Regions from separate parts of the Streptomyces sp. SID14515 genome, predicted to be linked through region 1. Evidence: riboswitches for the same ligand, from Rfam matches in the RefSeq annotation. Region 1 holds a riboswitch; each other region holds the start of a gene.

The links. A riboswitch is a leader RNA that binds a small molecule or an ion and turns the genes downstream of it on or off. The one in region 1 is predicted to bind cyclic di-AMP.
Positions count from the first base shown of each region.
Region 2: another riboswitch for cyclic di-AMP. It lies ahead of G3I54_RS03830 (transglycosylase SLT domain-containing protein); the one in region 1 lies ahead of G3I54_RS00865 (M23 family metallopeptidase).
Region 3: another riboswitch for cyclic di-AMP. It lies ahead of G3I54_RS08465 (C40 family peptidase); the one in region 1 lies ahead of G3I54_RS00865 (M23 family metallopeptidase).

Region 1 is NZ_JAAGMH010000003.1:25,328-32,389, forward strand. It holds gene G3I54_RS00850 (DNA topoisomerase IV subunit A) at 1-1,510, opposite strand, end outside; gene G3I54_RS00855 (pitrilysin family protein) at 1,791-3,164, shown strand; gene G3I54_RS00860 (pitrilysin family protein) at 3,191-4,561, shown strand; cyclic di-AMP (ydaO/yuaA leader) riboswitch at 4,785-4,953, shown strand; gene G3I54_RS00865 (M23 family metallopeptidase) at 4,967-5,782, shown strand; gene G3I54_RS00870 (GntR family transcriptional regulator) at 5,961-6,668, shown strand; gene G3I54_RS00875 (HPr family phosphocarrier protein) at 6,869-7,062, opposite strand, start outside.
Region 2 is NZ_JAAGMH010000021.1:56,883-63,944, reverse strand. It holds gene G3I54_RS03850 (CARDB domain-containing protein) at 1-287, shown strand, start outside; gene G3I54_RS03845 (dihydrodipicolinate reductase) at 419-1,498, shown strand; gene G3I54_RS03840 (carboxymuconolactone decarboxylase family protein) at 1,495-1,977, shown strand; gene G3I54_RS03835 (GMC oxidoreductase) at 2,053-3,696, opposite strand; gene G3I54_RS03830 (transglycosylase SLT domain-containing protein) at 3,853-4,686, opposite strand; cyclic di-AMP (ydaO/yuaA leader) riboswitch at 4,692-4,879, opposite strand; gene G3I54_RS03825 (FAD-dependent oxidoreductase) at 5,331-6,722, shown strand; gene G3I54_RS03820 (SpoIIE family protein phosphatase) at 6,738-7,062, opposite strand, start outside.
Region 3 is NZ_JAAGMH010000043.1:21,742-28,803, reverse strand. It holds gene G3I54_RS08475 (peptidoglycan DD-metalloendopeptidase family protein) at 1-856, shown strand, start outside; gene pcrA (DNA helicase PcrA) at 914-3,352, opposite strand; cyclic di-AMP (ydaO/yuaA leader) riboswitch at 3,610-3,775, shown strand; gene G3I54_RS08465 (C40 family peptidase) at 3,774-4,967, shown strand; gene G3I54_RS08460 (hypothetical protein) at 5,029-5,382, opposite strand; gene G3I54_RS08455 (NlpC/P60 family protein) at 5,586-6,665, shown strand; gene G3I54_RS08450 (GNAT family N-acetyltransferase) at 6,704-7,062, shown strand, end outside.

The DNA.
Region 1 (7,062 bases):
AACCGGCCGACTCCAGCAGCACCGTGCGCCGGTCCGTGCCGAACTTCTTCGCCACGGCGGCCAGCTCCGAGGAGACCAGCTTGCGCAGCTCCGCGTCCGACTCCAGGATCGCGGTCAGCGCCTCGATCTCGCCGTTGAGCTTGTCGCGCTCGCTCTCCAGCTCGATCCGGTCGAAACGGGTGAGCCGGCGCAGCGGGGTGTCCAGGATGTACTGGGTCTGGATCTCGCTCAGCGAGAAGTGCGCCATCAGGCGCTCCTTCGCCTGCGCGGAGTTGTCGCTGTCCCGGATGATCCGGATGACCTCGTCGATGTCGAGCAGGGCGACGATCAGACCCTCGACCAGGTGCAGCCGGTCGCGGCGCTTGGTGCGGCGGAACTCGCTGCGCCGGCGCACCACCTCGAAGCGGTGGTCGAGATAGACCTCCAGCAGCTCCTTGAGGCCCAGGGTGAGCGGCTGGCCGTCGACCAGGGCCACGTTGTTGATGCCGAAGGACTCCTCCATCGGCGTCAGCTTGTAGAGCTGCTCCAGCACCGCTTCCGGCACGAAGCCGTTCTTGACCTCGATGACCAGACGCAGGCCGTGCGCCCGGTCGGTGAGGTCCTTGACGTCGGCGATGCCCTGGAGCTTCTTCGCCGAGACCAGGTCCTTGATCTTGGCGATCACCTTCTCCGGGCCGACGGTGAAGGGCAGTTCGGTGACGACGAGACCCTTGCGGCGGGCCGTCACGTTCTCCACGGCGACGGTGGCGCGGATCTTGAACGTGCCGCGGCCGTTCGTGTACGCGTCCTTGATGCCGTTCAGCCCGACGATGCGGCCGCCGGTGGGCAGGTCGGGTCCGGGGACGTAACGCATCAGCGTCTCGACGTCGGCGCCCGGGTGCTTGATCAGATGCCGGGCCGCGGCGATGACCTCGCCCAGATTGTGCGGGGGCATGTTGGTGGCCATGCCCACGGCGATCCCGGAGACCCCGTTGACCAGGAGGTTGGGGTAGGCGGCGGGCAGGACGACCGGCTCGCGCTCCTGACCGTCGTAGTTCGACTGGAAGTCGACGGTGTCCTCGTCGATGGCCTCGGTCATCAGCGAGGTGGCGTCGGCCATCCGGCACTCGGTGTACCGCATGGCGGCCGGCGGGTCGTCGTTGCCGAGGGAACCGAAGTTGCCGTGGCCGTCGACCAGGGGCAGCCGCATCGAGAACGGCTGCGCCATGCGCACCAGGGCGTCGTAGATCGAGGCGTCGCCGTGCGGGTGCAGCTTGCCCATCACCTCGCCGACGACGCGGGCGCACTTCACATAGCCGCGGTCGGGGCGCAGACCCATCTCGTTCATCTGGGACACGATGCGCCGGTGCACCGGCTTCATGCCGTCGCGGGCGTCGGGCAAGGCCCTGGAGTAGATCACCGAGTACGCGTACTCGAGGAAGGAGCCCTGCATTTCGTCGACGACGTCGATGTCGAGGATCTTCTCCTCGAAGTCGTCCGGCGGCGGGGTCTTCGTGCTACGGCGGGCCATCGCGGCTGCGACTCCTTCACAGATTCTGTTCGGACAACCTGAGCTTGTTCGGTACAACACGAGCTACTGACGCGGTCCATTGTGGACCTCGCCACTGACAACGCCGACCTCGACCCGTCCGAAGGCCGGCCCGAAGCGGTCGGGGCGGCGCGCCCGCGAGGGCGTCCACGACACCATCGACGGAAACATCCACGGAACGGGAACTTCGCCAGGCGCCGGTGCGCTTGCTTAGAGTGGCAGGTCTGGCAGGAAGTCCAGTATCGCGATCGAAGGGACGTACATGCCCATGGGTCACACGGCCACCGCACAGGCCGGCTCCGGCGGCTTGACAGCGACCGAGCACCGCCTGGCCAACGGCCTGCGTGTGGTGCTCTCCGAGGACCATCTGACCCCGGTCGCCGCGGTCTGCCTCTGGTACGACGTCGGCTCGCGCCACGAGGTCAAGGGACGCACCGGTCTGGCTCACCTCTTCGAGCACCTGATGTTCCAGGGCTCGGGACAGGTCAAGGGGAACGGCCACTTCGAGCTGGTCCAGGGGGCCGGCGGCTCGCTCAACGGGACGACCAGCTTCGAGCGGACCAACTACTTCGAGACCATGCCCACCCACCAGGTGGAGCTGGCTCTCTGGCTCGAGGCCGACCGGATGGGCTCCCTCCTCGCCGCGCTCGACGAGGAGTCCATGGAGAACCAGCGCGACGTCGTCAAGAACGAGCGCCGCCAGCGTTACGACAACGTGCCCTACGGCACCGCGTTCGAGAAGCTGACCGCCCTCTCCTACCCCGAGGGCCACCCCTACCACCACACCCCGATCGGCTCCATGGCCGACCTGGACGCGGCCACGCTGGAGGACGCCCGCGCGTTCTTCCGTACGTACTACGCGCCCAACAACGCGGTGCTCTCGGTGGTCGGCGACATCGACCCCGAGCAGACCCTCGCCTGGATCGAGAAGTACTTCGGCTCCATCCCGTCCCACGACGGCAAGCAGCCGCCGCGCGACGGGACGCTGCCGGAGATCATCGGCGAGCAGCTGCGCGAAGTGGTCCACGAGGAGGTCCCGGCGCGCGCCCTGATGGCCGCCTACCGCCTCCCGCACGACGGCACCCGTGCCTGTGACGCGGCCGACCTGGCGCTCACCGTGCTCGGCGGCGGCGAGTCCTCCCGGCTGCACAACCGCCTGGTGCGCCGCGACCGTACGGCGGTGGCGGCGGGCTTCGGGCTGCTGCGGCTCGCCGGGGCGCCCTCGCTGGGCTGGCTGGACGTGAAGACGTCCGGCGGCGTCGAGGTGGAGCAGATCGAGGCCGCCGTCGACGAGGAGCTGGCCAGGTTCGCCGCCGAGGGGCCCACCCCCGAGGAAATGGAGCGGGCCCAGGCGCAGTTGGAGCGCGAGTGGCTGGACCGGCTCGGCACGGTCGCCGGCCGCGCCGACGAACTGTGCCGTTACGCGGTGCTGTTCGGCGACCCGCAGCTCGCCCTGAGCGCCGTGGGCCGGGTCCTGGACGTCACCGCGGAGGAGGTGCGCGCGGCGGCCGAGGCGGCCCTGCGCCCCGACAACCGGGCGGTGCTGGTGTACGAGCCCATCGAGCCGGCCGACGAGGCCGACGAGGGCGAAGACGGCACCGAGGGCACCGACGCGCACGAGGGGGCGGCCAAGTGAGCGACGCCGCCGTGACTGGAGTAGCCATGGAGTTCCACCCGCAGCCCACCGCAGGCACGGCCCGCCCCTGGGCCTTCCCGGCGCCCGAGCGCGGCGCCCTGCCCAACGGGCTGACCGTGCTGCGCTGCCACCGCCCCGGCCAGCAGGTCGTCGCGGTGGAGATCTTCCTGGACGCGCCGCTGGAGGCCGAGCCCGAGGGCCTGGACGGCGTGGCCACGATCATGTCGCGGGCGCTCTCCGAGGGCACCGACAAGCACAGCGCCGAGGAGTTCGCCGCCGAGCTGGAGCGCTGCGGCGCCACCCTCGACGCGCACGCCGACCACCCCGGCGTCCGGGTCTCCCTGGAGGTTCCGGCCTCCCGGCTGGCCAAGGCCCTGGGCCTGGTCGCCGAGGCACTGCGGGCCCCGGCCTTCGCCGAGAGCGAGATCGAGCGCCTCGTCGGCAACCGCCTCGACGAGATCCCGCACGAGCAGGCCAACCCGTCCCGGCGCGCCGCCAAGCAGCTCTCCAAGGAGCTGTTCCCGGCCACCGCCCGGATGTCCCGCCCGCGCCTGGGCACCGAGGAGACCGTCCGGCGGATCGATCAGGCCGCCGTGCGCGCCTTCTTCGACGCCCATGTCCGCCCGTCCACCGCGACGGCCGTGATCGTCGGCGACCTGACGGGCATCGACCTGGACGCGCTGCTGGCGGAGACCCTCGGCGACTGGTCGGGCAACGCCGGCCAGGCCCGCCCGGTGCCGCCCATCACCGCGGACGACACCGGCCGCGTGGTCATCGTGGACCGCCCCGGCGCGGTCCAGACCCAGCTGCTGATCGGCCGGATCGGCGCCGACCGGCACGAGCGCGTGTGGCCCGCGCAGGTCCTCGGCACGTACTGCCTGGGCGGCACCCTCACCTCCCGGCTGGACCGGGTGCTGCGCGAGGAGAAGGGCTACACCTACGGAGTGCGCGCCTTCGCCCAGGTGCTGCGCTCCAGCGGCCCCGACTCCGGCGGTGCGGCGATGCTCGCGATCAGCGGCTCGGTGGACACGGAGTCCACCGGACCGGCCCTGGAGGACCTCTGGAAGGTCCTGCGGACGCTGGCCGCCGAGGGGCTGACCGACGCCGAGCGCGAGACGGCCGTGCAGAACCTGGTGGGCGTCGCCCCGCTGAAGTTCGAGACCGCCGCCTCCGTCGCCAGCACGCTGGCCGACCAGGTCGAGCAGCACCTCCCCGACGACTACCAGGCCCACCTCTACGCCCGGCTCGCCGAGACGGGCACCGTGGAGGCGACCGCCGCCGTGGTCAACGCCTTCCCGGTGGACCGCCTCGTCACGGTCCTCGTGGGCGACGCCGCGCAGATCGAGGAGCCCGTGCGGGCGCTCGGCATCGGCGAGGTCTCCGTCGTCACCGGCTGACGGCACCCGTGGCACACCGCCGCGAACAGGACCCCGACGGACGGAAGTTCGTCGGGGTCCTCCCTTTTTGCCCGATTGCTGAGCTTTGCGGCTTTTATTGGAGAGGTTGCCTGTCTGCCCTGTGGGATGCGCGACAAATCCCCTTGTCCGTTTGGTGATGGGAAGTCGCCCCGCCTAGCGTCGGCCCGGCTGTCCGTCACCCGTATGCCGCATCCGCGGCGCCGGGCAGTCATCGCCGAGTCCCCGTCAGGCGCGAGCCTGGGGAGCCGGGGACCCACACGCAGTCCCTGGGGTGAATCGGAGGCCCGTGCCGTGAACCGGCGCGGGGATCCGTAGGAGACCTTCCTGCTCCGAACCCGTCAGCTAACCCGGTAGGCGAGAAGGAAGGAAAGGATCAGCCCCTCCATGGCGTTCACCCGTGCCACCGGGAAGCACCGTGCTCCGAGCCGCCTGACGCGCCGCAGCGCCCAGGCCGCCGGCGTCGCGGCCCTGGCCACCACCGGAGTCATCGGCTCGCTGGCCTCCCCGGCCCTCGCCGCGGACACCGAGGCCGCCAAGGTCGCCGACACCGGCCTCACCCAGGCCATCGCCCTCGACGCCACCCTCGCCGACCAGATCGACGCCCAGGCCCAGGTCCAGAAGCAGCAGGCCGACGCGATCGCCGAGGCGAAGGCCAAGGCCGCGGCGGAGGCCCGCGCGAAGGCCGCCAAGGCCAAGGCGAAGGCGGAGGCCGAGCGCAAGGCCGAGGCCCGCGCCAAGGAGGTCCGCGAAGAGAAGGCCCGTGCCGCCCGCGCCGCCGAGCGCGCCCGGCTCAACGCCTTCCACCTCCCGGTCGCCGGCTCCCACATCACCACCGGCTACAACACCGGCGGCGCGCTCTGGTCCTCCGGCAGCCACTCCGGCGTCGACTTCCAGGCCGCTTCCGGCAGCTCCGTCGTCGCGGTCGGCGCCGGTACGGTCGTCGAGGCCGGCTGGGGCGGCGCGTACGGCAACAACATCGTGCTCCGGATGACGGACGGCACGTACACCCAGTACGGCCACCTCTCCTCGATCGGCGTCTCCGTCGGCCAGAGTGTCTCCTCCGGCCAGCAGATCGGGCTCTCCGGCTCCACCGGCAACTCCACCGGCCCGCACCTGCACTTCGAGGCCCGCACCACCCCCGACTACGGCTCAGACATGGACCCCGTCGGCTACCTGCGCTCGCACGGTCTGAACGTCTGACCCGCCCCCGCGCGACCCCGCCCGAAGGCCCCGGCACCCGCCGGGGCCTTCGGCAATTCCGGCCTGAAGATATCCATGGATTCCGGCCTGCCATCGGAAATTCCGGCAGATTGCAATAGAGTCACGGAACAGACGTCGGGCGGCCGCGTTTCGCGGGGATCAAGGCGGAGGTTCGGACATGCGCATTCCCGCGCATTCGGTATGCACGGCAATCCGTGACGACATCGTCTCCGGTGTCTACGAGCGCGGCAGCCGCCTCACCGAGGAGCTGCTGGCCCGCCGCTACGGGGTCTCCCGCGTCCCGGTCCGCGAGGCCCTGCGCACCCTGGAGTCCGAGGGGTTCGTGGTCACCCGCAGACACGCCGGCGCCTGTGTCGCCGAGCCCACCGCGCAGGAGGCGGCCGACCTCCTGGAGGTGCGGATGCTCCTGGAGCCCCTGGGCGCGGCACGCGCCGCCCAGCGCCGCACGGAGGCCCATCTGAAGGTGCTCCGGGGTCTGGTCAGGCTGGGCCAGGAGCGGGCCCGCCGGGGCGAGGGCGAGGATCTGCGTTCGCTGGCCGGCTGGTTCCACGAGACGCTCGCCCAGGCCTCCGGCAGCCCCGCCCTCATCGCGCTGCTCACCCAGCTCCGGCACAAGATCGCCTGGATGTACGCGGTCGAGCAGCCGGCCCGCCCGGTCGACGCCTGGGCCGAGCGCGGCGCGATCGTGGACGCCGTGGCGCGCGGCGACGCGGAGCGGGCGAGGGCGCTCACGGCCCAGCACGCGGAACGCGCCACCGGGGCCCACCGGCTGCGCCGCCCGGATCAGCCGGGTCGGCGCACCGCGCCCGTTCCCCGCGTGAGCTCTTCGCAACACGACGTAAACATCGCGGGCGTCCGCCATTAACAAGCGAGCCGTATACAAAGAGAAGTAATTCCGGGAGCGCAGTTCGTGCTGCCCGAATTACCTTGTCCGGGCGTCGCTATTTCCGGAGAGTGGACCGGGAGGCCAACCGGAAAGCGAACCGGAATGCGAAAAAGCCGCGACCCTCTCGGGGATCGCGGCTCTCGCACCTCGTGAATCCGGCAGGGCCGGACCCCGTCGGGTCAGACGGTCTCGGGAAGCTCTTCCAGGCCCTCGGCGACCAGCTTCGCCAGCCGGTCCAGAGCGGCCTCGGCGTCGTCCGCGTCGGACGCGAGCACGATCTCCTCGCCGCCCTGCGCGCCCAGACCGAGCACGGCGAGCATGGAGGCGGCGTTCACCGGGTTGCCGTCGGCCTTGGCGATCGTCACCGGGACGC
Region 2 (7,062 bases), on a different contig from region 1:
TGCCGATCCCCGGGGTCACGATCCGCGACACGGACATCATCGACTCCACCTATGACGGCATCCAGTTCAAGACGGGCGGCGGGCTGATGCCGGACGTCACGATCGAGAACGTCCGGATCGACAGGTCCAACAACGGATCCGGCATCCTCGCGATGGGCGGCGCCCGCGGCAACGCGACGCTCACCGATGTGACGATCACCGACTCGCGCGACGGCGATGTACTGATCGAGCCCGGCTCGCAGTTCACCATCACCGGCACTCCGAACGGCGCCCGGGCGAAGCGCTAGACCCGGCAGGACCCCGGTACGGTTCCCGGGTCGGCGGATCCCCCGTCGGCCCGGGAACACCCTTGTGGCCGGGCGGATTTGGTGGTGTCACGGCTCTGGGAAGTACAAGGCCCCGGAGCTACTCTCCGCGCATGATTCCCACGGTTGTCTGGGGTACCGGCAACGTCGGCCGCGCGGCGATCCGCGCCGTCGCGGCCCATCCGGCACTGACGCTCGCCGCCGTCCTCGTGCACGATCCCGCCAAGGTCGGCCGCGACGCCGGCGAGCTCGGCGGTCTCGGGCGCACGCTCGGGGTCGCGGCCACCGACGACATCGCCGCCGTGCTGGCCGCCCGCCCCCGCGCGGTGGTCTACGCGGCGTCCGGCGATATCCGTCCCGACGACGCCCTCACCGACATCGGCCGGGCTATCCGGGCCGGCGCGGTGGTCGTCACGCCCTCCCTCTATCCGCTCTACGACCAGCGCAACGCCCCGCCGGAGCTGCGGGACCCGGTCCTGGCCGCCGTCGCCGAGGGCGGCGGCTCCCTCTTCGTCTCCGGCGTCGACCCCGGCTGGGGCAACGACGTCCTGCCCCTGCTGGTCAGCGGCCTCGGCACCGAGGTGGACGTCATCCGCTGCCAGGAGATCTTCGACTACTCCACGTACGAGCAGGAGGAGTCGGTGCGCCATCTGATCGGGATGGGTCATCCAATGGACTACGAGCCGCTGATGCTGGCGGAGAGCGTTCCGACGATGGTGTGGGGCGGTCAGATACGGCTCATGGCGCGGGCACTGGGCGTCGAGCTCGACGAGATCCGCGAGACCCTGGACCGCCGGGCGCTGGAGCAAGAGGTGCACACCCGCACGATGGGCGCGTTCGCTGCGGGCACCCAGGGCGCGGTGCGCTTCGAGGTGCAGGGCATCGTGGACGGCGAGCCCCGCATCGTCATCGAGCACATCACCCGTATCCACCCGTCGTGCGCCCCGGACTGGCCGTCGCCGCCGGACGGGGTGGGCGCGCACCGGGTGGTGATCGAGGGCCGTCCCCGTATCGAGGTGACGGTCGAGGCGTCCGACGAGGGCGAGAACCGGTCGGCGGGCGGGAACGCCACCGCGGTCGGGCGGCTCGTCTCGGCGATCGACTGGCTGGTGGACGCGAAGCCGGGCCTGTACGACGCACTCGACGTTCCGCTGCGGCCTGCGGTCGGCAGGCTGGGAAGGAGACCGGCATGATCATCGATGTTCCGGAGGGCGAGGAGCCCATCGGCTACGTATGGGGGGAGATGGTGCCCGGCATCGGGATGGCCGCCGCCACGTTCTCGATGTCGGTGTACGAACACACGACGCTGGGGCTGCGGGAGTTCGAGGCGGCCAGGCTGCGGGTGGCGCAGATCAACGGGTGCCTGTTCTGCCTGGACTGGCGGACCGAGCGGGACGGGGCGAAGGTCGAGGAGGAGTTCGCCGACGCGGTGACCCGGTGGCGTACGACCGACGCCTTCGACGAGCGGACCCGGCTCGCGGCGGAGTACGCCGAGCGGTACACGCTCGACCATCACGGTCTGGACGACGCCTTCTGGGAGCGGATGACCGCGCGCTACAGCCAGGCGGAGATCGTGGAGCTGACGATGAGCATCGGCTCGTGGCTGGCGTTCGGGCGGCTCAACCATGTGCTGGGGATCGACTCGGTGTGCGTGCTGCCCGGTCACGGGTGAGGGGCGGGGCCCCCACGGACGGAGTCCGGGGCCGCCGGGTTGGCACTCCCGGCCCCGGGCTCTTTCGTGGGTCGCCTACAGATCGGTCGCGATGATCCGTTCGATGTTGCGTTCGGCGAGCGCGGTGATGGTGACGAAGGGGTTCACGCTGGTGTTGCCGGGGATCAGCGCGCCGTCGATGACGTACAGGCCGGGGTAGCCGTGCAGCCGGCCGTAGTTGTCGGTGGCCTTGTCCAGGACCGCGCCGCCCAGCGGGTGGTAGGTGAGGTGGTCGCCCCAGATCTTGTAGACACCGAAGAGGTCCGTGCGGTAGATCGTCCCCTCCTTCTGGTTGATCTTGTCGAAGATGGTCTTCGCGGCGTCGATGGACGGCTGCTTCCACGCCGTCTGCCAGTTCAGTTCGGCCTTGCCCGCCGCCGCGTTCCAGGTGAACTGGGCGCGGTTGGGGTTCTTGGTGATCGAGAGGTAGAAGGAGGCCCAGGTCTCGATGCCGGTGGGCAGCGGAGCGACTTCGGCGAACGCTCCGCCGGCGTCCCAGTTGTCGATGCCGCCGGTCGGGATGGACGACTGCACCTTGCCCGTCGGATCCCAGAGGTGGTTGGCCCGGCCGCACATGACGTTGCCGTTGTCGCCCCAGCCCTTGCCGATCTCGTTGTTGAGGAGGGGCAGGGCGCCGGTGGCCTTGAGGCCGACGAGCAGCTTGCTGGTGCCCACGCTGCCCGCGGCGAAGAACACCTTGTCCGCCGTGACGGTCTTGGTCACGGCGGTCCGGCCGCCGGTGTCCAGCTGGTCGATGAGCACGGTGTAGCCGCCGCCGGGGGCCGGGGTGACCGTGGTGACCTTGTGGAGCGGGGAGATGGTGACCCGGCCGGTGGCCCTGATCCGGTCGATGTAGGTCTTCTGGAGCGACTTCTTGCCGTAGTTGTTGCCGTAGAGGATCTCCGCGTCCAGGGCCGACTTCGGTACGGTTCCGGCCGCCTCCTGCTTCATGTAGTCCCAGTCGTACACGGCGGGCACGAAGAGGAACGGGAAGCCGGAGCGCTGCGCGTGTTTTCGGCCGACCCGGGCGTACTGGTAGCAGTCGACGGTGTCGAACCAGGCGGGATCGATGGTGGTGACGCCGAGCCCGCTGTTGGCGCGCGGGTAGTAGGTGCTGTACATCTCCTCGGCGTTCACCGTCGGGAGGATGGCGCCGAAGTTCTCCCGGCGCGGGGTGACGGCCATGCCGCCGTTGACCAGGGATCCACCCCCGACGCCGCGGCCCTGGTAGACCGTGATGCCGCCGAACTCCTCGGCGTCCAGGATGCCGGTGTAGCGGTTGACGTCCTTGTCGATGGGGAAGCCGAGGAAGTTGCTCAGCGGCTGCTTGGTCCGGGTCCGCAGCCAGAAGGAGCGGTCGTCCGGTTTGGTGGTGTTGGCGAAGATCTTTCCGTCCGCGCCCGGGGTGTCCCAGGCCATGCCCATCTCGACCATGTGGACGTCCGTGCCGGCCTGGGCGAGCCGGAGGGCGGCGACGGAGCCGCCGTATCCGGTGCCGATGACCAGGACGGGCACATGGGCCCCGGAGCCGATCGGCGCTGCTGCCGCCCGTGCGCTCGCCCAGGCCGGTGCGGTGGTCCCGGCAAGCGCCGCGACCCCCAGAAGAGAACCTGTTCCAGTGATGAATCTTCGACGCGAGACGCCCTTGGTCCCGCCATCCTGCTTGGTAGTGTCACTCATGTGACATCCCTCACTCTCGACAGAGTGCAACAGGTTCTACTGTCGATCGCGTGGTAAGTCACTAGAAACTTGGGGGTAACTTCACGGCGCCGTCCGGCATGACGGAGGGGCCCCGGACCATGCAGTCCGGGGCCCCTCGGGTTCGGGCGCGGAGGATCAGTAGGCGCCGAAGACGTTGTCGATCGAGCCGTAGCGGTCCGCGGCGTAGTTGCACGCGGCCGTGATGTTGGCGACCGGGTCATAGCTGTCGGTCGAGGTGCCGGGCACGTGGTAGGCCTGGAAGGTCGGGTCGATGACCTGGAGCAGGCCCTTGGACGGGGTGCCCTTGACCGCGTTGGAGTCCCAGTTGTTGATCGCGGCGGGGTTGCCCGAGGACTCGCGCATGATGTTGCGGTGGATGCCCTCGTAGGTGCCGGGGATGCCGTGCTCGGCCATGACCGCGAGCGATTCCTTGATCCAGCCGTCGAGGTCATCGGTGTATGCGACGGCCTTCTCGGCGGCCGGAGCGGCCTTCGCCACCGGGGCGATGTTCGTACGCTCCGAACGGTCGGCACGGTCCGCCGACGCACCGCGCGCGGTGGCGGCGGAAGCCTTGGAGGACTTGGCGTCCGACGGGGCGGCGGCCTTGTTTCCGAGCGTCAGCTTGATACCCGGGTGAATAAGGTCGGGATTCTCTCCGACGATCTTCCGGTTGCCTTCGTACAGCTTCTGCCAGCCGCCGCTGACGGAATGCTCTCGGGCGATCTTGGAAAGCGTTTCGCCGGCCACCACGGAATGCTGGGCGGGCGCGGCCTTCACGGCGGAATTCGCCTGGGCGACCACCGCGGCGGGGGCCACGGCCTGCGGTGCGGCGGTGGGGGCGGGGGCCGCGAAGGCGCTGGTGGCGCCGATCACGGGGAGCGCGAGAACGGCTCCGCCGGTGGTCACGGCGGCGAGGCCACGACGCAGCGAGGTGGACTGGGGACGGCGGTGCTTACCCTGTGCGGGCATGGGGGATTTCCTCTCCGGCGCCTGCGAGGTGAGCTGTCGGGTTCAGACGGGAGATGTCTGGCCGCACGATCGTGCGACTTCACCCCAAGCCGTTCCGGTTACGGTTCGGCGACTTACCTGGGTCCCCCGCTCCTGCCGTACGTGAGTGGGTTTCGGATTCCCGGACGGCGGCAGGATTCGGCGTTCCATCCGGATTGACGGTGACCGTAGGCGAGAAACGCGGGACAGAACAAGCCCCGCATTCCGGATTCCCTTTTCCACGCAAGATCGAATGGCGGAATTCCCGGATCGGCCCGCACCGTCACGGCGTCAACTTTCTTCGCACAGAAGGGAACCGATGCCTCCGGTTCTGCGTCCGCGCCCTCGGACGTGACGCTCACCACTCGCTCGCGGTGATGGCGAAAACAGGCCCAGGCAAATGCATCAAAAGGCCTGGAAATCCCTTTACGGATAGACGGAGCAAAAGAACCAAATCGACCATATGGGCATAACGAAACGGGCCAATCGGACACTCTGGGTGGGGGTGACCGAAGGGCCCGCGGGGCGATCGCTTACGGTGTGGGGTGGAGACTAGTAAGCCAACCCTTACCTCCGACGTACGCTGTACCTGCCCGCGTTCGCCCGCCCCGAAGGATCACCACGCCATGACACGCCCCGTCCGCGTCGCCATTGTCGGAGCCGGCCCCGCCGGTATCTATGCTGCGGACGCGCTGCTCAAATCCGAGGTCTGCCAGGACCCGGGGGTCTCGATCGACCTCTTCGAGCGCATGCCCGCGCCCTTCGGCCTGATCCGTTACGGCGTGGCCCCCGACCACCCGCGCATCAAGGGCATCGTCAAGGCCCTGCACCAGGTGCTGGACAAGCCCCAGATCCGGCTCTTCGGCAACGTCAGCTACCCGCACGACATCGGCCTGGACGACCTGCGGTCGTTCTACGACGCGGTGATCTTCTCCACCGGCGCCGAGGCCGACCGGGCGCTCGACATCCCCGGCATCCAGCTGGACGGTTCCTACGGCGCCGCCGAGTTCGTCTCCTGGTACGACGGGCACCCCGAGGTCCCGCGCACCTGGCCGCTGACCGCGGAGAAGGTCGCGGTGCTCGGCGTCGGGAACGTGGCCCTGGACGTGGCCCGTGTCCTGGCCAAGACGGCGGACGAGCTGCTGCCCACCGAGATCCCGGACAACGTGTACCAGGGCCTCAAGCAGAACAAGGCGCTGGAGGTGCATGTGTTCGGGCGGCGTGGCCCCGCACAGGCCAAGTTCAGCCCGATGGAGCTGCGGGAGCTGGACCACTCCCCCAACATCGAGGTCATCGTCAACCCCGAGGACATCGAGTACGACGAGGGCTCCATCGCCACCCGCCGGGAGAACAAGCAGGCCAACATGGTCGCGCAGACCCTGGAGAACTGGGCGATCCGCGATGTCGGCGACCGCCCGCACAAGCTGTTCCTGCACTTCTTCGAGTCCCCGGTCGAGATCCTCGGCGAGGACGGCAAGGTCACCGCGCTGCGCACCGAGCGCACCGAGCTGGACGGCACCGGCAACGTCCGGGGCACCGGCAAGTTCACCGACTGGGACATGCAGAGCGTCTACCGCGCCGTCGGCTACTACTCGGAGGAGCTGCCCAAGCTCCCCTTCGACGTGGCCTCCGGCACCGTCCCGCACGAGGCGGGCCGGGTCATCGCCGGTGACGAGCACATGGCCTCGGTCTACGTCACGGGCTGGATCAAGCGCGGTCCGATCGGTCTGATCGGGCACACCAAGGGCGACGCCAACGAGACGGTCGCCTGCGTCCTGGAGGACCGCGCCGCCGGCCGCCTGCCCGAGCCGGCCACGCCCGCCCCGGAGGCCGTCGAGGCCTTCCTGGAGGACCGCGGCGTCCGCTACACGACGTGGGAAGGCTGGCACAAGCTGGACGCCCACGAGCAGGCGCTGGGCGCGGCCCAGGGCCGTGAGCGGATCAAGGTCGTGGAGCGCGAGGGCATGCTGGAGGCCTCCGGCGCCTTCGCGCCGAGCGAGCGCCCCGCCGACGCCTGATCGGCAAGACACCCCCTAGGGGTCCGGGTCCGGGGCTGCCGAGTGCCCCGGGCCCGGCCCTCGGAACGTGCGCCACAGGTCCGGTCCGAAGGTCCGCGCCGGGGGTCGCCGCACCGCCGGAGCCTCGGCCCACCGGGCGGCGAGCAGGAGCGCGATGTCGTCCGGGCGGTCGACGGCCGCCCTGGCCTCGCCGATGACCTGGTCGGCCGTCTCGGCCAGCGAGACCGCGCCGATGCGTTCGACGGTGGCGCGCAGCCGCTCGATGCCCTCGTCGATGTCCGTGCCGGGGCGCTCGATCAGCCCGTCCGTGAAGAGGGCGAGCATCGCTCCCGGGTCGAGC
Region 3 (7,062 bases), on a different contig from region 1:
CGTCCTCGAACCGGACGCCGCGCCGGAGCGGGAGCGGGACGCCGGGGACGACTTCCCCGCCCCGCACCCCGTGAACCGCACCGCCGTCCGTGCCCCCGCACCCCGCAACCGGGCCCGTCGGCGTACCCCCGCCAAGCGCTCCGCCCTGCTGACCGTCGCGGTGCCCTCCGCCTGCGTGATGAGCGTCGCGGGCATCGCCGCGGCCTCGGTCAGCGGGATGCCCGGCGGCGAGGAGAAGCAGGACGAGACGACCACCTCGCTGGCGGTCGCCGACCCCAGCACGGTCAAGCCGGTAGCCGCGAACAACCAGCTGGACAGCCAGCTGGAGCAGCTCTCCGAGGGCAGCGACGACTTCCGTGAGCGCGCGAGCCGCACCCAGGAGCGCATCGACCTGCGGGAGCGGCAGGCGGCGGAGAAGAAGAAGCGCGAGGAGGAGGCCGCACGCCGTGAGGCGCTGCGACCCAAGTTCGTCCTGCCGGTCAAGCAGCACGGGCTCAGCGCCTACTACGGTCAGGCCGGCGTCAACTGGATGTCCGTGCACTCGGGCATCGACTTCCCCGTCTCGTACGGCACTCCGGTGATGGCCGCGACCGACGGCACCGTGCGCACCCAGCTGAACAGCGCCTACGGGGTCATGGCGATCGTGACGGCGGCCGACGGCACCGAGACCTGGTACTGCCACCTCAGCAGCACCAAGATCCGCTCGGGTCCGGTGAAGGCCGGTGACGTCATCGCGTACTCCGGGAACTCGGGCAACTCCACCGGTCCTCACCTGCACTTCGAGGTCCGGCCCGGCGGCGGTGCGGCGATCGACCCGCTGGTGTGGCTGCGCAGCAAGGGCGTCAACCCGACCTGACGAGCATGTGAAAAAAGGGGGGCCCGAGGGCCCCCCTTTTCGCGTCCGTCCGTGCGTCTACAGCTTCTCGACCGGCGCGTACCGCAGGAGCAGCTTCTTCGGGCGCTCGTCGCCGAAGTCGACCGTCGCCTTGGCCTGGTCGCCGAAGCCCTCGACGGCCGTCACCGTGCCGAGCCCGAACTGGTCGTGCGTGACCCGGTCCCCGACCACCAGGGTGACCGTCGGCTTCTCCGCGCCGCGCCGGGTCGCGAAGCCCGAGGGGCCGGTGCGGGCGCGGGAGGAGGAGAGCGAGGACGTGATGCCGGAGGTCGGTCCGGCGGGGGCGGCCATCGGGCCCTTGCGCTTCCACTCCAGGTGCTGCTCCGGGATCTCCTCCAGGAACCGCGAGGGCGGGTTGTACGAGGGCTGGCCCCAGGCGCTGCGCATCGCGGCCCGGGTCAGATAGAGCCGTTCGCGGGCGCGGGTGATGCCGACGTACGCGAGGCGGCGCTCCTCCTCCAGCTCCTTGGTCTGGCCGAGGGCGCGCATGTGCGGGAAGACGCCGTCCTCCATGCCGGTGAGAAAGACCACCGGGAACTCCAGACCCTTCGCGGTGTGCAGGGTCATCAGCGTGATGACGCCGGAGCCGTCCTCGTCCTCGTCGGGGATCTGGTCGGAGTCCGCGACGAGCGCGACCTTCTCCAGGAACTCCGCGAGCGTGCCCGCGCCCTCCTCGTCGCCGCGCTCCTGCTCGAACTCCAGGGCGACGGCGGCGAGTTCCTGAAGGTTCTCGATACGGGTCTCGTCCTGCGGGTCGGTGGAGGACTGGAGCTCGGCGAGATAGCCCGTGCGCTCCAGGACGGCTTCCAGCACGACGGCGGGCCCGGCGCCGGACTCGACGATCGTGCGCAGCTCCTCCATCAGCGTGTTGAAGCGCTTGACGGCGTTGGAGGAGCGGGCGGCCATGCCGTACGCCTCGTCGACGCGGCGCAGCGCCTGCGGGAAGGAGATCTTCTCGCGCGTCGACAGGGCGTCGATCATGGCCTCGGCGCGGTCGCCGATGCCGCGCTTGGGGACGTTGAGGATGCGGCGCAGCGGGACGGTGTCCTCGGGGTTGGCGAGGACGCGGAGGTAGGCCAGGACGTCCCGGACCTCCTTGCGCTCGTAGAAGCGCACGCCGCCGACGACCTTGTAGGGCAGGCCGACGCGGATGAAGATCTCTTCGAAGACACGGGACTGGGCGTTGGTCCGGTAGAAGACGGCGACGTCGCCCGCCTTGGCGTCGCCCGCGTCGGTGAGCCGGTCGATCTCGTCGGCGACGAACTGCGCCTCGTCGTGCTCGGTGTCGGCGACATAGCCGGTGATGCGGGCGCCGGAGCCGGCGTTGGTCCAGAGGTTCTTGGGGCGGCGGCTCTCGTTGCGCTCGATGACGGCGTTGGCGGCGGAGAGGATCGTCTGCGTGGAGCGGTAGTTCTGCTCCAGCAGGATCGTCGTCGCGCTCGGGTAGTCCTCCTCGAACTGGAGGATGTTGCGGATGGTCGCGCCCCGGAAGGCGTAGATCGACTGGTCCGCGTCGCCCACCACGCACAGCTCGGCGGGCGCGTCGTTCTCCCCGGCCGGGCCGACCAGCTCACGGACCAGCGTGTACTGGGCGTGGTTGGTGTCCTGGTACTCGTCGACGAGGACGTGGCGGAAGCGGCGGCGGTAGTGCTCGGCGACGTCCGGGAAGGCCTGGAGGAGGTGGACCGTCGTCATGATGATGTCGTCGAAGTCCAGGGCGTTGGCCTCGCGCAGGCGGGCCTGGTAGAGCGCGTACGCCTGGGCGAGGGTCTTCTCGAACCCGTCCGCCGCCTGTCCGGCGAAGGTCTCCTCGTCGATGAGCTCGTTCTTGAGGTTGGAGACCTTGGCGGTGAAGGACTTCGGCGGATAGCGCTTGGGGTCCAGGTCGAGGTCACGGCAGACCAGGGCCATCAGGCGCTTGGAGTCGGCGGCGTCGTAGATCGAGAACGACGAGGTGAAGCCGAGCTTCTTCGACTCGCGGCGCAGGATGCGGACGCACGCGCTGTGGAAGGTCATGACCCACATGGCGTTGGCGCGCGGGCCCACCAGCTGCTCGACGCGCTCCTTCATCTCGCCCGCGGCCTTGTTGGTGAAGGTGATCGCGAGGATCTGCCCGGGGTGCGTGCCGCGCTCGGCCAGCAGATGGGCGATGCGGTGGGTGAGCACCCGGGTCTTGCCGGAGCCGGCCCCGGCGACGATGAGCAGCGGGGATCCGGCGTGCACGACGGCGGCGCGCTGCTCGGTGTTCAGCCCGTCGAGCAGCGCGGCGGAGTCGATCACCGGGCGCGGGTGACCGTCCCGGTAGTACCCGTCCCGGGGAGGCGGGGGCGCGTCGTAGACGCCCTCGAAGAGTCCCTCCGGCACCGCTTCGGGCGCGTGGTCCTCGGGGGGCGGCGGGGGGCCGTCCTCCGCGGGCTGGAGGCCGGTCAGGAAACTGTCGTCAAAGAGGCTGCTCATCGCCTACTGAGTCTAGGCGGCCGGACTGACAACCTTCCGCCGAAGCCGGGAAGCGACGGTTTCGGCTCTACGCACGGAGAGCGGACGTCGACGTTCCGTGAAGGAGTGCCCGGTCGGAGGGGGTGCGGAGCCCTCGATCCGAAAAGGTCACGAAAATGTATCGGGCATATCGCTCATCGTGCTTCCCAGCGGTGCCACGGGTTGGCTAGCGTGCTCGGTCAGGTGATCCGTACCTCCCTGAGGCGAACCGCGCCTAACGGACACCTCTGCCGAATCCGTCCTGCCCTCCAGGCAGTTCGGAACCGGGGACCCACACGCAGAACCGGGGTGAATCGGTCCGTGACCTCGATCCGGACCGTAGGACAGCCTTCCGTTCCGTCCGAACCCGACAGCTAACCCGGTAGGCGGTCCACGGAAGGAGATGCCGGTCTTGGCATCGCATCGCAAGCCGCGCACGAAGGTGCGCACCACCACTCCCGCCGTCGGGCTGACGACGGCCGCGCTGGCCTCCGTGACGTTGCTCTCCACGCAGAGCGCCACGGCCGCGCCCGCGGAGCCGAAGCCCGCCATCGAGGAAGTGCAGAAGAAGGTCGACGCCCTGTACCGGCAGGCGGGCACCGCGACCCAGGAGTACAACCGGGCCAAGGCCGCCTCCGCCACGCAGCAGAAGAAGGTCGACACGCTGCTCTCCGACGTGGCGAAGCGGACCGAGAAGATCAACGAGGCGCGCCGGGCGCTGGGCTCCTACGCGGCGGCGCAGTACCGCAGCGGCGGCATCGCGCCCACGGCGACGTTCTTCCTGGCGGACGACCCGCAGGGGTACTTCGACCAGAGCCGGCTGATGGACCGGGCGACGGAGCGGCAGCAGAAGGCCGTCACCGATTTCCGTACGCAGCAGGCCTCGGCGGCGAAGAAGCGCGCGGAGGCGGTGAAGAGCCTGGAGACCCTCACCGAGACGCAGGCCACGCTCGCCTCCAGCAAGAAGGACGTGCAGACCAAGCTCACCGAGGCCCGTGGGCTGCTGTCCCGGCTGACCGCCGAGGAGAAGGCGCGGCTGGCGGAGCTGGAGCGCAAGAAGGAGGCCGAGGCCAAGGAGAAGGCGGCGAAGCTGGCCGCCCGGCAGGCCGCCGAGGCGAAGGAGAAGGCCGAGGCGGAGGAGAAGGCCCGCGAGGAGGCCGCGAAGGAGTCGGGCGGTTCGGGCACGGGCTCCGGTTCCGGTACGGGCACGGGTTCGGGCTCCGGATCCGGTACGGGCAGCGGTTACGCCGCCAAGGCGGAGAAGGTGCTGGACTTCGCCCGCGCCCAGATCGGGAAGCCGTACGTCTGGGGCGCGTCGGGCCCCTCCTCGTACGACTGCTCGGGGCTGACGCAGGCGGCGTGGCGGGAGGCGGGCGTGACCCTGCCGCGGACCACCTGGGATCAGGTGAAGGTCGGGACCCGGGTCGCCACGTCCGACCTGCGGCCGGGGGACCTGGTCTTCTTCTACGACGACATCAGCCATGTCGGCATCTACAAGGGCGACGGCATGATGATCCACGCCCCGAAGCCGGGTGCGAACGTGCGCGAGGAGTCGATCTACTACATGCCGATCTACGGGAGCGTCCGCCCGGCGTAGTACGGGTACGGGCCGGGGGGCGGCTCTTCGGCGGCCGCCCCCGGAAGGCCGTGGTCCGGCCTCAGGTCCAGACGGTGGCGATGAAGATGTTGGCGACCGTCAGCCCGCCGACCGCCCCGAACGCGCCCTCGTCGACCGTCTCGTCGTCCCGCTTGACGTAGACCAGGGCGAGGATCACGACCAGCAGCGCCAGCTTGATGCCGATCTTGACGTTGTTCACGGTCTGGTCGTCGGCCTGGTTGAGGCCGACGAGGGCGATGCCGGTGACGAGCATGGTCAGCGCACCGTGGAGCATGGCCGGGCCGAAGCGGGCGGTGCCCTCACCCATGGCCTTCATCTGCGTCAGGAAGCCGCCCAGCAGGGAGGCGATGCCGATGATGTGCAGGGCGACGAAGACATTGATGAGTACGTCCATGGCTCCGGAGCCTAGCCATGGCCAAAGTTTTACCTTTCAGTGAGGCAAGCCTTCATTGATCGCTTCGATCATCAGCGATCGGCGAAACGTCACATCAGGGCAATAGCTGTCATGGTGACCCTTTTCCGCGCACCCGGATTAGCGTCCTTCACGGACCCGCCGGTATCCCCCGGCGGTCGGCCGACAGGAAGGATGCCGCCCCCGTGGCAGCGCACCGCAGGTCAGCTCACCGAAAACCCAAGCAGCGCCCGTTCACCGGCCCTGCTGCCCGCACCGCCGCCACCCTGGCGCTCGCCGGGGCCGCCACCGCCGTCTCGGTCAGCGGGGCCGGCGCGGCCCCCGCCGAACCGGCTCCCACCGCCGACCAGGTCAAGGCGAAGGTCGACCGGCTCTACCACGACGCCGAGGTCGCCACCGAGAAGTACAACGGGGCGAAGGAGAAGGCGGCCGCCGCCACCCGCAGGGTCGAGGCCCTGACCGACGAGGCCGCCCGCCGCACCGACCGCCTCAACACCACGCGGAACGCCCTGGGTTCGCTGGCCACCGCGCAGTACCGCGGCGGCACCCTCGACCCGGCCCTGCAACTGGCGCTCTCCTCCGACCCCGACGCCTATCTGCAGCGCGCCTCCTACCTCGACCGGGCGGGCGACCGCCAGAGCGGCCTGCTGCGGAACATCAAGCGGCAGGTCTCCCAGATCACCCGCGTCAAGGCCACCGCCGACCAGGAGACCGAACGCCTCGCCGCCCGCCGCACCGAGCTGCGCGAACACCGCACCGCGATCCGCACCAAGCTGGCCGACGCCCGCAGGCTCCTGGACACCCTGACCGCCGACGAACGCGCCGCCTACGAACGCTCCGCCGACGCCCGGCACGGGGGCGGCCCCGCCCACGCCGACCGCTCCACCGCCCGGAGCGGCCCGGCAGCGGCCCCGAACTCCCGCGCCGGGCAGGCCATCGCCTTCGCCCACGGGGCGATCGGCAAGCCGTACGTCTGGGGCGCGACGGGCCCCAACGCCTTCGACTGCTCGGGCCTGACCCAGGCGGCCTGGAAGGCGGCGGGCGTGAGCCTGCCACGCACCACCTACACCCAGATCAACGCCGGATCCCGGGTCTCCCGCTCCGAACTGGCCCCCGGCGACCTGGTGTTCTTCTACTCCGGGATCAGCCATGTCGGCCTCTACATCGGCGGCGGCCAGATGATCCACGCCCCGCGCCCGGGAGCACCGGTGCGCATCGCGCCCATCGATCAGATGCCTTTCGCCGGGGCGACGCGCGTGGCATAGTCCCCGGCGCCGATCCGTACCGCCGAAGGAACTCCCGTATGACGATGGCGAACGCCGTCCAGGATTACGCCCGTACGCTCACGCTGCGGTCGCCCGACCACTACCGCGTGGGCCCGTTCACCGTCCGGCACAACCCGGGCTGGGAGCTGAAGTACGCCAACTACGCCATCCCCGACCGCGAAGCGGAACCCACGGCGGACGAGGTGGCGGCCCTGGTCGAGGCGTTCCGGCGGCGCGAGCGGCTGCCCCGCCTGGAGTTCCTGCCCGCCTGGGCCCCGGCTGTCGAACCGGCCCTGCTCGCCGCCGGTTTCACCGTGGAGAACCGGGCCCCGCTGCTGGCCTGCGGCCGCGAGGACCTCCGGACGCCGAGCCCGGTCGACGGCCTCCGCATCATGGT